Regions from separate parts of the Stutzerimonas sp. LR2 genome, predicted to be linked through region 3. Evidence: predicted binding sites of a transcription regulator. Region 3 holds the regulator's gene; each other region holds the start of a gene.
What was found. The regulator sigma-54, encoded in region 3, starts transcription at its own class of promoters, with help from an activator protein. The targets are predictions, from matches to a motif close to ANTGGCATNNANNTTGCTNT.
Positions count from the first base shown of each region.

Region 1: a site for sigma-54 is predicted at 2,747-2,766, ahead of ACVRRC_RS08630 (flagellar hook-length control protein FliK). Genes of this name have one in related genera too.
Region 2: a site for sigma-54 is predicted at 3,701-3,720, ahead of nirB (nitrite reductase large subunit NirB). Genes of this name have one in related genera too.

Region 1 is NZ_JBVTRR010000002.1:454,405-458,919, forward strand. It holds gene fliJ (flagellar export protein FliJ) at 1-6, shown strand, start outside; gene ACVRRC_RS08615 (STAS domain-containing protein) at 269-574, shown strand; gene ACVRRC_RS08620 (ATP-binding SpoIIE family protein phosphatase) at 576-2,267, shown strand; gene ACVRRC_RS08625 (Hpt domain-containing protein) at 2,295-2,645, shown strand; gene ACVRRC_RS08630 (flagellar hook-length control protein FliK) at 2,804-4,033, shown strand; gene fliL (flagellar basal body-associated protein FliL) at 4,280-4,515, shown strand, end outside.
Region 2 is NZ_JBVTRR010000004.1:433,540-438,054, reverse strand. It holds gene ACVRRC_RS16440 (formate/nitrite transporter family protein) at 1-372, opposite strand, end outside; gene nirD (nitrite reductase small subunit NirD) at 540-923, opposite strand; gene nirB (nitrite reductase large subunit NirB) at 923-3,481, opposite strand; gene ACVRRC_RS16425 (SIR2 family NAD-dependent protein deacylase) at 3,873-4,515, opposite strand, start outside.
Region 3 is NZ_JBVTRR010000005.1:112,410-116,924, reverse strand. It holds gene ptsN (PTS IIA-like nitrogen regulatory protein PtsN) at 1-277, opposite strand, end outside; gene hpf (ribosome hibernation-promoting factor, HPF/YfiA family) at 286-594, opposite strand; gene ACVRRC_RS18145 (RNA polymerase factor sigma-54) at 669-2,177, opposite strand; gene lptB (LPS export ABC transporter ATP-binding protein) at 2,324-3,049, opposite strand; gene lptA (lipopolysaccharide transport periplasmic protein LptA) at 3,049-3,594, opposite strand; gene lptC (LPS export ABC transporter periplasmic protein LptC) at 3,581-4,153, opposite strand; gene ACVRRC_RS18125 (KdsC family phosphatase) at 4,162-4,515, opposite strand, start outside.

The sequences.
Region 1 (4,515 bases), on a different contig from region 3:
CACTGAGCGGCACCGGCTCTGTTTCGCGGCAGCACGAGGCGGCTCCGGCGGGATTCGTGCTTGCCGCGCCGAGGCTTGAATGATAAATCTTCACCCGTTCAACGCGGCGGTCGCCGATCGGGTTATGAATAGCGGTTCGGTCCCGCCCTGTCAGTTCGCTGGCCTGGATCGCTGCCTTTTCAGCCGGTGTGCGGCTGCCCAACTCGCATAATCAACGATGGCTGCCAACGAAGCGGCCGTCGAGATGTTCCGGATCAGGGAGTGCCACATGACCATTACCTCGCAGCCTTCGGCAGATGGGCAGGAGCTGACCATAGCCATCAGCGGACGCTTCGACTTCAATGCGCATCAGGCCTTCCGCGACGCCTACCAGCGTCAGGACGTGAGCCCGCAGCGTTATGTGGTCAATCTGCAGGGCACCACCTACATGGACAGCTCGGCGCTGGGCATGCTGCTGCTGTTGCGCGACCATGCCGGCGGCGACGAAGCCGACATCCGCCTGCTCAACTGCAGCCCGGACGTACGCAAGATCCTTTCGGTTTCCAACTTCGAACAACTGTTCGTGATCGCCTGACATGCCCATGCGGCTGTCGATCCTGATCGCCGAGGACAGCCCGGTCGATCGGATGCTGCTGTCCACCATCGTCGGCAAGCAGGGGCACAGGGTGCTCACCGCCGCCGATGGGCAGGAAGCGGTGGCCCTGTTCCAGCAGGAGCGTCCGCAACTGGTGTTGATGGACGCCTTGATGCCGGTGATGGACGGCTTCGAGGCAGCGCGGCAGATCAAGCGGTTGGCCGGTGACGAACTGGTCCCGATCATCTTTCTCACCTCGCTCAGCGAGAACCAGGCATTGGTCAGCTGCCTGGAGGCGGGCGGTGACGATTTCATCGCCAAGCCGTACAACCCCATCATCCTCGAAGCCAAGATCCAGGCCATGCATCGCCTGCGCCGTCTGCAGGCCACGGTGCTCGAGCAGCGCGATCTGATCGCCCGACGCAACCAGCAGCTGCTCGACGAGCATCGTGCGGCCAAAGCGATCTTCGACAAGGTCGCTCACGCCGGTTGCCTGAGTGCGCCGAACATCCGCTACCGGCAGTCCCCGCAGGCGCTATTCAACGGCGATCTGCTGCTGGCGGCCCACGCGCCGGCTGGGCAGATGTTCGTGCTGCTCGGCGATTTCACCGGCCATGGCCTGCCGGCAGCGATCGGCGCGATGCCGCTGGCCGAAACCTTCTACGGCATGGCCGCCAAGGGCTATTCCAGCACCGACATCCTTCGCGAGATCAATGCCAAGCTCAAACAGATCCTCCCGGTGGAGATGTTCTGCTGCGCCACTCTGCTGGATATCGACGCCAAGCAGGGCACCCTGCGCGTGTGGAACGGCGGGCTGCCGGATGGCTACCTGATTTCGGCCGATGGCCGGCGTACCGCGCTGGTTTCCCGGCATCTCCCGCTGGGCGTGGTGTCCGCGACGGCGCTCGATGACAAGTTCGAACACTACCCGCTGGCCCCCGGCGATCGCCTGCTGCTGCTTTCCGACGGCGTGGTGGAGAGCCGCAACGCCGCCGACGAGCTGTTCGGCGAGCAGCGGCTGCTGGCCGCCCTGGAAGCCAATCGGGATCCCGCGACGGTGTTCGACGAGATCGAACAGGCGCTCCTGGATTTCCATGGGCAGCCGCACGACGACCTCAGTCTGGTCGAGGTCGTGGTGAGCCGGGACGCGCTCCCTATGCCGCCGACTGTCTCGGCCACGGCGCATCGCTCCCGGCCAATGGACTGGTCGATCCGCGTCGAGCTGCGGGCCGAGAGCCTGCGCAACGGCAATCCACTGCCTTCGCTGCTGCAGATCCTGTTACAGGTCAACCAGCTGCGCTCGCGTGCCGGTGCCATCTACACGGTACTGGGCGAGCTGTATTCCAACGCGCTGGAGCACGGCGTGCTGGGGCTGGACTCGTCCCTCAAGTGCGACGCCGAGGGCTTCAAGCGTTACTACGAGCAGCGCCAGCAACGCTTGCAGTCGCTGGTGAACGGGCATGTTCATCTCGAGCTGACGATCAAGACCGACAGCACAGGCGGTCGCCTGCGCATCTGCATCGACGACAGCGGTGCAGGGTTCGATGTCAAAAAGGCGCTGCAAGTCCAGCTCGGCACCGATCGTTTCAGTGGCAGGGGGCTGCATCTGGTACGCCGGCTGAGCGACGGATTCGACTGGCAGTCGGATGGGCGCGGGCTGAGCGTGGAGTTCGTCTGGCAGGCTGAGGCATAATCCACCGCTTTCGACTGGAGTGCCGCGGTGTCCAACGCTCATCTCGACAGCGCCGTGCTGGCCACGCTGCAGGATGTAATGGAGAGTGAGTATCCGGCGCTGCTGGATACCTTTCTCGCCGATTCCGAAGAGCGGGTTCGGCTGCTTCGCCAGGCATGTCAGGCTGACCAGGCCGAGGCGCTGCGCCGTGCCGCACACAGTTTCAAAGGCAGCTGCAGCAACATGGGTGCGACCCTGCTGGCCGAATTGTGTCAGGAGCTGGAAACCGCGGCTCGGGAGGAGCAGCTGGGCAAGGCGCCGGCGCTCATCGAGTCCATCGAGCGCGAGTTCGCCATCATCGGCATCCTGTTTCGTGCCGAGCGTCAGCGCTACGGCTGAGCGGCCAATTCTCTGACGCAGTCGCCCGTCGCCGGCCAGGCGATGCGGCGAACCTGCCCGTCAAGCACGCGGTCCAGCTTGTTCCGACAGGGCATCGCTACGCTGGCCCGGAACTTGCTCCGTTTCCCGCCACGATCCATCCGTAGCGGAATCTCCTCATGGCCGTTTCCCCCGACCTGTTGCTCAAATCCCCGACCGTCGATGCGCGACCCAAAGCCGCGACCAAGGCGCCTGACACGCCGCGCGACGGTCGGGACAACGGCAACGCCAGCTTTTCCGATGTCTACGCCAAGGAGCGCCAGGCCAAGCCGGTCGACCGACCCGCGCGCAACGATGGCGCCCGTGACAAGTCCGTCGAGGACAAGGGGCGGCAAGAGGCCGCCGGCGCAACCAGTGACGAAAAGCCGGCGGTTGCCGAGAGCGGCAACACCTTGCCTGCCGAAACGGTGACGGACGAGGCGCCCGACAGCGAGCTCGACCCATTGCTGCTGCTCGGTCTGGGCGCCCAGCTGGTGCCCGCGGAAGACGTACAACCGGTGACGGATGCAGGCGGTGAGACGCTTCTGTCCGGCTTGCCGGTCGCGCAGCCGCCGATTGCTGCCGCCATCGATCAGACGATGGAGGAGACACTCTCTGCGGGGCTGCCGACGCTGGACGAAGCGTCGAGCGCGCTGCCGAAGGCCGTCCAGGCACAACCACAGAACCCGCTCGTGGACGCTCAGGCGAAAGCCGAAGCGGATGACGGTTTCGCCAGTCTATTGGCCGGCCAGACCGCCGATACGCCTGAAGAGCCAGAGCTGGAGCTGGCAACCAAGGAGCTTCTGGAAAGCCTCGAGGGGCCGAAGGAGAGCCGCAGCTCGAGTTCCGCAGACCCAGCTGCGGCTCGCCTGAACCCGTTGAGCCAGGCCATCGCCCAGCAGGTCCAGCAGCCGCAGCGACCGGCCCTGGTTCCTGGCCAGCCGGTGCAGATGCAGCAGGCCGGCTGGAGCGAGGCAGTGGTGGATCGGGTGATGTGGCTGTCCAGCCAGAACTTGAAGTCGGCCGAGATCCAGCTCGATCCGGCTGAGCTTGGTCGCATGGAAGTGCGGATCGATCTGACCAAGGATCAGGCCCAGGTGACATTCCTCAGCCCTCATGCCGGTGTGCGTGACGCCCTTGAAGGCCAGATGCAGCGCTTGCGCGAAATGTTCACCCAGCAGGGCATGAACCTGATGGATGTCAACGTCTCCGATCAGTCCCTGGCCCGCGGCTGGCAGGGCGGTGGCGAGGGTGGTTCGTCGCGCGGCGGAGCTTCGGCAGAGTCCGAAGAAGAACTGCAGGTCGGTGTCAGTGAGATCGCCAGCAACCGGGCCACGGGCGATCGTGGCCTGGTGGATTACTACGCCTAAGGCGCCCCCCCGCCAATATCTTCCGACGCCGGCGTAGCCTCGAGGCTGGCGCCGGCCTGTCGCCGCCCGTCGTGCTTGTCGCTGTCCCGGGCCTGGCGCAGAGGTTGCCGTCTTCGATTTCCTGATACCTTGTCCGAGCCGCATTTGGCTGGCGCCGTAGCCGTGCCGGTGAAAGGACGTTGGCACAGCTGTTGCTCCGAACTCGCAAAACCCACAACGAAACGCTGTTGATGACGGATATTTGGCATGGCTAAGAAACAGGCTCCCGCAGCGGTGCCGCCCACCGGGCCGGATGCGGCGCCAGCGGGCAAGGGGCGACTGAAACTCATCATCCTGATCGTGGTCGCCATGTTGGTGGCCGTAGGACTTTCCGTGGGCGGCACCCTGTACTTCATGAGCAAGGGCGACGATCTGGAAGGCAGCAAGACGCAGGAGGCGGCGACTACCGTTTCCGGCAAGCAGCCGGCCATCTACGAGGTGCT
Region 2 (4,515 bases), on a different contig from region 3:
GGCCATCATGAAGGCCACCACCAGCGCGCCGCCGAAATTGCCGAGAAAAACCCAGCCCCAGTTGCGCAGGATGCCGCCCACGGTCACGCCCGGGCGGCGGTCCAGCAGCGCCAGCGGCGTCAGCATGAAGACCCCGGTGAGCAGGTCGAAACCCATCAGGTAGAGCATCACGAAGCCCACCGGAAACAGCATGGCACCCACCAGCGGCGAGCCGGTCTGCACGGTTACCGCGACCGCGAACACCGCGGCAAGAGCCAGGATCGCGCCGGCCATGAAGCCGCGGATCAGGGTGTCGCGGGTGGACATGAAGATCTTCGATTCGCCGGCGTCCACCATCTTGGTGACGAACTCGGAGGGAATGATGTAGGACATGTCGGTCTCTCTGAATGGCAGTAAGGGGCCAGGCCCGCGACGGCGGCCGCGGGGCGCTGGCTGAGCGATGTGGGTGGCTGGCGAGTTGGGGTCAGGTTCGCGGCCAAGGCCGCTCCCGCAGGATCGCTGCGGTGTGCAAGGGATGTTGCCCGGGCAGCGGGCGGCGATCAGCCCGCGGCGATCTGTACCTCGTCGCCGACCAGGCGCACCGGCCATACCTGCAGGCGCTGTTCCGGGTACTCCAGGCAGCTGCCATCGGCCAGGCGGAAGTGCTGCTTGTACAGCGGCGAGGCGATCACCAGTTCGCCCTTGAGACTGCCGACGATGCCGCGGCCGATGACGTTGGCGCCCGACTTGGGGTCGCGGTTCTCGATGGCGAACAGCTGCTCGCCGTCGGCGTTGTCAGGCAGGTGGAACAGCGCCACCTGGGCGCCATCGTGCCAGGCCACCACACCGGAATTGGCGACCAGATCGGCACGGCTGCACAGCGTCTGCCAGGCCGCCGGCGCGTTGGAACGGGAGTCGAGACGAACGACGTTGGACTGGCTCATCAGAGCACCTCCTGGGTAAGTGGGATCAGGTGAAGTTCGCTGGCGCGCACCGGCCGACGCTGGCCACGCTCCTTGACGAAGTGGATGTCCGGGTCGGCGCGCCCGTCGTTGACGAAGGTGCGGAAGCGCTTGAGCTTCTCCGGATCGGAGATGGCGTTGGCCCATTCGCACTGGTAGCTGTCGACCACGTGCTGCATCTGGCTCTCCAGCTCGGCGGCGAGGTTCAGGCTGTCGTCGAGGATGACGTCCTTCAGGTAGTCCAGGCCGCCTTCCAGGCTTTCGCGCCAGACCGAGGTACGCTGCAGCTTGTCGGCGGTGCGCACGTAGAACATCAGCACGCGGTCGATGATGCGGATCAGCGTTTCGTCGTCGAGGTCGGTGGCGAACAGTTCGGCATGCCGCGGGCGCATGCCGCCGTTGCCGCAGATGTAGAGGTTCCAGCCCTTGTCGGTGGCGATCACGCCGATGTCCTTGCTCTGCGCCTCGGCGCATTCGCGGGTACAGCCCGATACGGCGAACTTGATCTTGTGCGGTGCACGCAGGCCCTTGTAGCGGTCCTCCAGGCGCAGCGCCATGCCGACGCTGTCCTGCACGCCGTAGCGGCACCAGGTGCTGCCGACGCAGGACTTCACCGTGCGCAGGCTCTTGCCGTAGGCGTGGCCGGTCTCGAAGCCGGCGGCGATCAGCTCGCCCCAGATGTCCGGCAGTTCGTGCAGCTGAGCGCCGAACAGGTCGATGCGCTGGCCGCCAGTGATCTTGGTGTAGAGGTCGTATTTCTTCGCCACCTGGCCGATGGCGATCAGCCCCTCGGGGGTGATCTCACCACCCGGGATGCGCGGCACCACCGAGTAGGTGCCGTTCTTCTGCATGTTGGCCATGAAGGTGTCGTTGGTGTCCTGCAGCGGAATCAGCGCCGGATCGGTGATCGGCTGGTTCCAGCACGAGGCCAGGATCGAACCCACCGTCGGCTTGCAGATGTCGCAACCGACATGGCCGCGGCCGTGCTTGGCCAGCAGTTCGGCGAAGCTCTGGATGCCCTCGACGCGGACGATGCCGTAGAGCTCCTGGCGGGTGTAGGCGAAGTGTTCGCAGAGGCTCTTGTCCACCGCCACGCCGCGCGCCGCCAGTTCTGCGTCGAACACCAGCTTGAGCAGGGCATTGCAACCGCCGCAGCCGGTGGCCGCCTTGGTCGCGGCCTTGAGTTCGCCGAGATCGGTGACGCCGGCATCGACCTGGCAGCACACCGCGCCCTTGCTGACGTTGTGGCAGGAACAGATGGTCGCGCTGGCCGGCAGGGCGTCCGGACCAAGCGTCGGCGCGCCCTCGGTCTGCGGCAGGATCAGGCCGGACGGATCGGCCGGCAGCTTGATGCCGTTCTGCGCGTACTGCAGCAGGGTGTCGTAGTAGCTGTTGTCGCCTACCAGCACCGCGCCCAGCACGCGCTTGCCATCGGCGGAGACGACCAGGCGGCGGTAGCTGGCGCTGGCCTCGTCGATGAAACGGTAGCTCCGGCTGCCCGGGGTCGCGCCATGGGCGTCACCGATGGAGCCGACATCCACGCCGAGCAGCTTGAGCTTGGTCGACATGTCGGCACCGAGGAACGGCGTGTACGCTGCGTCGGCCAGCTGCGCGGCAACGCAGCGGGCCATGCTGTAGCCCGGGGCGACCAGGCCGAACACGCTGCCGTTCCAGCTGGCGCATTCGCCGATGGCGAAGATCGCCGGGTCCGAGGTACGGCAATCACTGTCGACCACGACGCCGCCGCGTGCCGCCAGTTCCAGGCCGCAGTCACGGGCCAGGGCGTCCTGCGGGCGAATGCCGGCGGAGAACACGATCAGGTCGGTTTCAAGAAATTCGCCGTCCTGGAAGACCATGCGGTAGGCGTATTGCTCGCCGACGATGATCTCCTGGGTGGCACGCGACAGGTGCACGCCGACACCCAGCGCCTCGATGCGCGCCCTCAGCGCCGCGCCGCCGGCATCGTCCAGCTGCACCGGCATCAGCCGCGGGGCGAACTCGACCACGTGGGCTTCCAGGCCCAGCGACTTCAGCGCATTGGCCGCTTCCAGGCCGAGCAGGCCTCCGCCGACCACCACACCGCGGCGTGCGCCGGTTGCGGCCGCGCGAATGCCGTCGAGATCCTCGAGGGTGCGGTAGACCAGCCGCGAGTTGCCTTCGGCACCGGGAATCGGCGGCACGAAGGGGTAGGAGCCGGTGGCCAGGATCAGCTTGTCGTAGGGCTGGCGGCCGTTGCCGGTGACCACTTCCTTGCGCTCGCGGTCGATCTCCAGCACCTGCTCGCCCAGGTGGGCCTGTACGCCGTGCCGGCTGTAGTAGTCGGCTTCGCACATTGCCAACGACTCGGCATCGCGGCCGCCGAAGTACTCGGACAGGTGTACGCGATCGTAGGCGCGCTGGCGCTCCTCGCCGAACACGTGCACGTCGTAGCGGGCGAGGGCGTCCTGTTCGATCAGCTGTTCGATGCAGTGATGCCCGACCATGCCGTTGCCGACGATGACCAATGTCTCGTGCTTGAGCGGGGTGACGGTTGAACTCATAGCCTTTCCTCTCGAGCGGCTGCGGCACGCGGCCGGCAAAACGCAAAAAGGCGCCTGGAGCTGGGGTCAGCTCCAGGCGCCTTTGCCTGGTTTCAAAAATGTCGTGGGGGTGATTGGCCTGGCGTCGTTGCCTGGTTCACCCGGTCCCGTGCCTGCTGGCGGGCGGTCGTCGCTGACCGCCTGGGACGTGCTGCCGTGCTGGCAGCTGTTGCAAGGGATTTAGCAGGTTGCGTGCCAGCTGTGCCGGGGCACCGCTGCAACCCCCGGCCGGCGGGCCCGTGCGGGCTTGTCCGGGGGGGGCGAATCGCCGCCGGCCGCGCGATGCGGTTGAACCACTTCGGTGCGAAAAGGGCTGTGCGCTCACTGCTTTGGGGCGATTTGCGCGCGGCGGTCAGCCGCCGAAAGCCTCGCGAACCAGCTGCGGCAAGGCCTGGCCGGCGGGCTGCGCGAGCAGGTGTTCCTGTGCACTTTGCGGCGCCTCGCCCTGTGGGTTGACATGCACCAGCGTGGCGCCAGCGGCCCGCGCCAGATGCGGCACTTCAGCGGCGGGATAGACCACCCCTGAGGTACCGACCGACAGCAGCAGGTCGCACGCCTGTGCCGCGGCGAAGGCGGTGCGCAACGCATCGCCCGGCAGGCTCTCGCCGAACCAGACCACGCCGGGCCGCAGGCGTCCGCCGCAGTGGTGGCAGCGCGGCGGTTCGAGACGACGTCCGGCTTCGGGTTCGTCCGGTGCGGGCAGCGGCTCGGCCGGCTCACGGGCGCAGGCGAAGCAGCGTGGCCGGTGCAGGCTGCCGTGCAGATGGATCACCTCGCGGCTGCCGGCGCGTTCGTGCAGGTCGTCGACGTTCTGCGTGATCAGCGTCAGCTGCGGCACATGGCCGGCGAGCTCGGCGATGGCCATGTGCGCGGGGTTCGGCCGGGCCTGGAGAACCTTCATCCGGCGCCACTCGTACCAGCCCCAGACCAGCGCAGGGTCGCGACGAAAGGCGTCGGCAGTGGCCAGTTCGCCCGGATCGAAACGCTCCCACAAG
Region 3 (4,515 bases):
TGGCGTCGAAGTCCACCGGCGTTTCCAGGCGCAGCACGGCACTCACGGGGGCGTTGCAGCCGACCATGCGGCAGTGCGGAATGGCGATGCCATTGCCGAAGCCGGTCGAGCCCAGCTTTTCACGGGCGATCAGGCTTTCGAAGATGGTCTGGGAGTCGAGGTCGGAAAGGTCCTGGGCGATCACCTTGGCGATCTGCTCCAGGACGCGCTTCTTGCTACCGCCCGGGACGTTCACCAGGGAACGTCCGGGGGTCAGGATGTTTTCGAGTCGGATCATAATGAGCGTCAGCGGGTGACGGCACCCTGGGTGTGGTCGAGCTGCTTCTCCTTGTGCTTGATCAGCTGACGGTCGAGCTTGTCGACCAGCAGGTCCACGGCAGCGTACATGTCTTCGTGTTCGGCATTGCCCACCACTTCGCGGCCGGCGACGTGCAGGGTGGCTTCGGCTTTCTGCTTGAGTTTCTCGACCTGCAGGACCACTTGGACGCTGATGATGCGGTCGAAATGACGGGCCAGTCGGTCGAATTTCTCCTCGATGTAGTCACGCAGGGCATCGGTAACTTCCAGATGAACACCGCTGATGTTGACTTGCATACTGCTATCTCCTTTGCCTTGTGCGAAGAGCAGGTCTTGAGGCCTGCCGCCGGGACAGTTCGACCAGTGGCCGATCACAGCAATCGTTTACGCTCGCTGGACGGTGCGATACCGAGCGACTCGCGGTATTTCGCAACGGTGCGGCGGGCCACCTGGATGCCCTGCGCCTCCAGTAAACCAGCGATCTTGCTGTCGCTCAACGGCTTTTTCGGGTTTTCCGCGGCGACCAGCTTCTTGATGATCGCGCGGATCGCGGTGGACGAACATTCGCCGCCTTCCGCCGTGCTGACGTGGCTGGAGAAGAAGTATTTGAGTTCGTAGATGCCACGCGGCGTATGCATGTATTTCTGCGTGGTGACGCGGGAAATCGTCGACTCGTGCATCCCCACGGCTTCGGCGATGTCGTGCAGCACCAGCGGCTTCATCGCCTCGTCGCCGTGTTCGAGGAAGGCACGCTGGTGCTCGACGATCTGAGTGGCGACCTTCATCAGTGTTTCGTTGCGACTGAGCAGGCTCTTGATGAACCAGCGCGCTTCCTGCAGCTGGTTGCGCATGAAGGTATTGTCGGCACTCGAATCGGCGCGCTTTACGAAGCTGGCGTACTGGGCATTGACGCGAAGTCGGGGCATGGCGTCCTGGTTGAGCTCCACCAACCAGCGATCGTTGTGCTTGCGTACGATGACGTCCGGCACCACGTACTCCGGCTCGCTCGCCTCGATCTGCGAGCCCGGGCGCGGGTTGAGGCTCTGGATGAGCTCGATGACCTGGCGCAGCTCGTCTTCCTTGAGCTTCATGCGGCGCATCAGCAGGCTGTAGTCGCGGCTACCCAACAGGTCCAGATGGTCACTCACCAGCCGCTGGGCTTCGCTGAGCCAAGGGGTGCGGTCAGGGAGCTGGCGCAGCTGCAGGAGCAGGCATTCGCGCAAATCTCGTGCGCCGATACCGGCAGGTTCGAACTGCTGTACGCGACGCAGCACGACTTCGACCTCGTCGAGCTCGATTTCAAGCTCCGGGTCGAAGCTGTCCACGATTTCCTGCAGAGACTCCTCGAGATAGCCCTGATCGTTGATGCAGTCGATCAGTGTGGTGGCGATCAGGCGGTCGGTGTCGCTCATGGGGGCGAGGTTGAGCTGCCACAGCAGATGGCTCTGCAGGCTGACACCGCTGGACGTACGGCTGGTGAAGTCCCATTCGTCGTCGTCGTTGCTCGGCAGGCTGCTGGCGCTGGTCTGGTAGATGTCCTCCCAGGCGGTGTCGACCGGTAGCTCGCTGGGGATGCGCTCACCCCAGTCGGCCTCGTCGAGGCCTTCGCCGCTGTGCGAAGGCTCTTCATAGGTGCTTTCCTGAGTGCTGATCTTTTCGCTGCCAGCGTCGCTCGAACGATCGACGGCCTCGGCCATGGGGTCGGAGCCGTCGAAGTCGTCGCCATCCTCTTCACGCTCGAGCATGGGATTGGAATCCAGCGCTTCCTGGATCTCCTGTTGCAGATCGAGGGTGGAAAGCTGGAGGAGCCGTATGGCCTGTTGCAGCTGCGGTGTCATCGTCAGCTGCTGGCCCATCTTCAGGACTAGCGATGGTTTCATGGCAGAGGACTTCGAACCTTGTATGCCGGCGCAACCGCGCCTGTTCCGACATGCGGCGCCCAGGGCGCCGATGAAAGCAAATTATATGCCTGCCGACGAAGCCTTTGCCTAGAGCCGATTTGCCGAGCCGAGCAAAAAATCCGCTCTTACAGTCGGAATTCGTGGCCCAGGTAGACTTCCTTGACCAGCTGGTTGGCGAGGATGCTCTGGGCATCGCCTTCGGCGATCAGCTGGCCGTCGTTGACGATGTACGCCGTCTCACAGATGTCCAGAGTTTCCCGAACGTTGTGGTCGGTGATCAGCACCCCGATGCCCTTGGCCTTGAGGTGGTGGATGATCTGCTTGATGTCGCCCACCGAGATCGGGTCGACACCGGCGAAGGGTTCGTCGAGCAGGATGAACTTCGGCGCCGTAGCCAGGGCGCGGGCGATTTCCACGCGACGGCGCTCGCCGCCGGACAGGCTCATGCCGAGGCTGTCACGGATATGGTTGATGTGGAATTCCTGCAGCAGGCCTTCCAGTGCCTGCTGGCGGCCACCGCGGTCCAGATCCTTGCGGGTCTCGAGAATCGCCATGATGTTGTCGGCGACCGACAGCTTGCGGAAGATCGAGGCTTCCTGCGGCAGGTAACCGATGCCGGCACGCGCCCGGCCATGCATCGGAAGGTGGGTCACGTCGTTCTGGTCGATCAGCACGCGACCCTGATCGGCATTCACCAGTCCGACGATCATGTAGAAGCAGGTAGTCTTGCCGGCGCCGTTCGGGCCAAGCAGACCGACGATCTGCCCGCTCTCGATGGACAGGCTGACGTCGCGAACGACCTGCCGGCTCTTGTAGCTCTTGGCCAGATGCTGGGCTTTGAGGACGGCCATTACTGGGGCTGCTCCGCGGCCTGCTCGCGCTTGCGTGGTTGGATGACCATGTCGACCCGCGGACGCGGCGTGCTGACGTCGGTATTGGTGGCGCGGCCGGCGTTGACGATCTGGCGGCGGGTGTCATAGACGATCTTCTCGCCTTCGAAGGTGTTGCCTTCCTGGACGACCTTGGCCTGGTCGAGCAGCACGATGCGCTCGTTGGCGGCAAAGTACTGGATGGTCAGGCCGTAGGCCTTGACGATCTCCTTGTCCACGGCCGGCTTCTGCTCGTAGTAGGCCGGCTTGCCGATGGAGGTGAAGACTTCCACATCGCCATTGCTGTCCTGGGTGATGGTGACGGTGTCGCCGGTGATCTTCATGGTGCCCTGGGTGATCACCACATCGCCGCGGTACACGGCCACGCCCTGTCGGTCGTCCAGTTCGGCCGAGTCAGCCTGTACGCGGATGGGCTGTTCACGATCCTCGGGAAGCGCCCAGGCACTGGCGCCGAGCCAGAATGCGCTCAAACCGAGCAGGAGGGGGAGAGTCTTAACGCAGCTCATGCTGGCCTCTTACGTTGGACAGCAGGAGCATCCTGCCGTCATCCAGATACGCTTTCATGCCGGTCGCCGTGGTCACGCCATTGGCGGCGTCGATTCTAACGGCTTGCTTGGTCTCGGCATAATCCTTGTCCGGCCACACCGTCAGCCGGCTGGTGGTGAGAATCGTCGGACGGCCCTTGGCGTCGGTCCGCTCGACCCGGACCTTGTCGATCAGCAGGACCTCGTCACCCTCCGCTGAAACCTCTCCGCGCTCGCTGCGCACATGCCAGGGGTGCTCGCCGCCGCGGTAGGACAGCAGGTCGGGTTTGGTCAGGAGGCTGACGTCGCTGGCCTTGATGTGTTCGACCTTCTCCGCGGTCATCTCGTAGTTGCGCTTGCCATCCGCCTGGTACTGGACCGTACGTGAATTGATCACATAGAAATCCACATCCGGTGTCTCGCCGGTGGCCGCGGTTGGCTGCTGCATGAAACTCTCCGGACGGATGTTCCAGTAGCCGATGGCCACCAGTACGGCAGCGATCAGCGTGAGCAGGGCGGGAAAGCGCAGTTTGCGGAGCATCCAGACCTCTACAGATAGGCGTTCTGAGCGGCTGCCAGGGTGCCCTGGGCGCGCATGATCAATTCGCAGAACTCGCGTGCCGCGCCTTCGCCGCCGCGTGCCTGGGTCACGCCGTGAGCGTGGTCGCGCACGAAGGCGTCGGCGCTGGCGACCGCCATGCCCAGGCCGACGCGGCGGATCACCGGCAGATCAGGCAGGTCGTCACCGAGATAGGCCACTTCAGAGTAGCTCAGCCCGAGTTCGGCCAGCAGCTCGTCGAGAACCACCAGCTTGTCTTCGCGCCCCTGATACAGGTGCTGGATGCCGAGGTTCTGCGCGCGGCGCTCGACCACTGGCGTCTTGCGCCCACTGATGATGGCGGT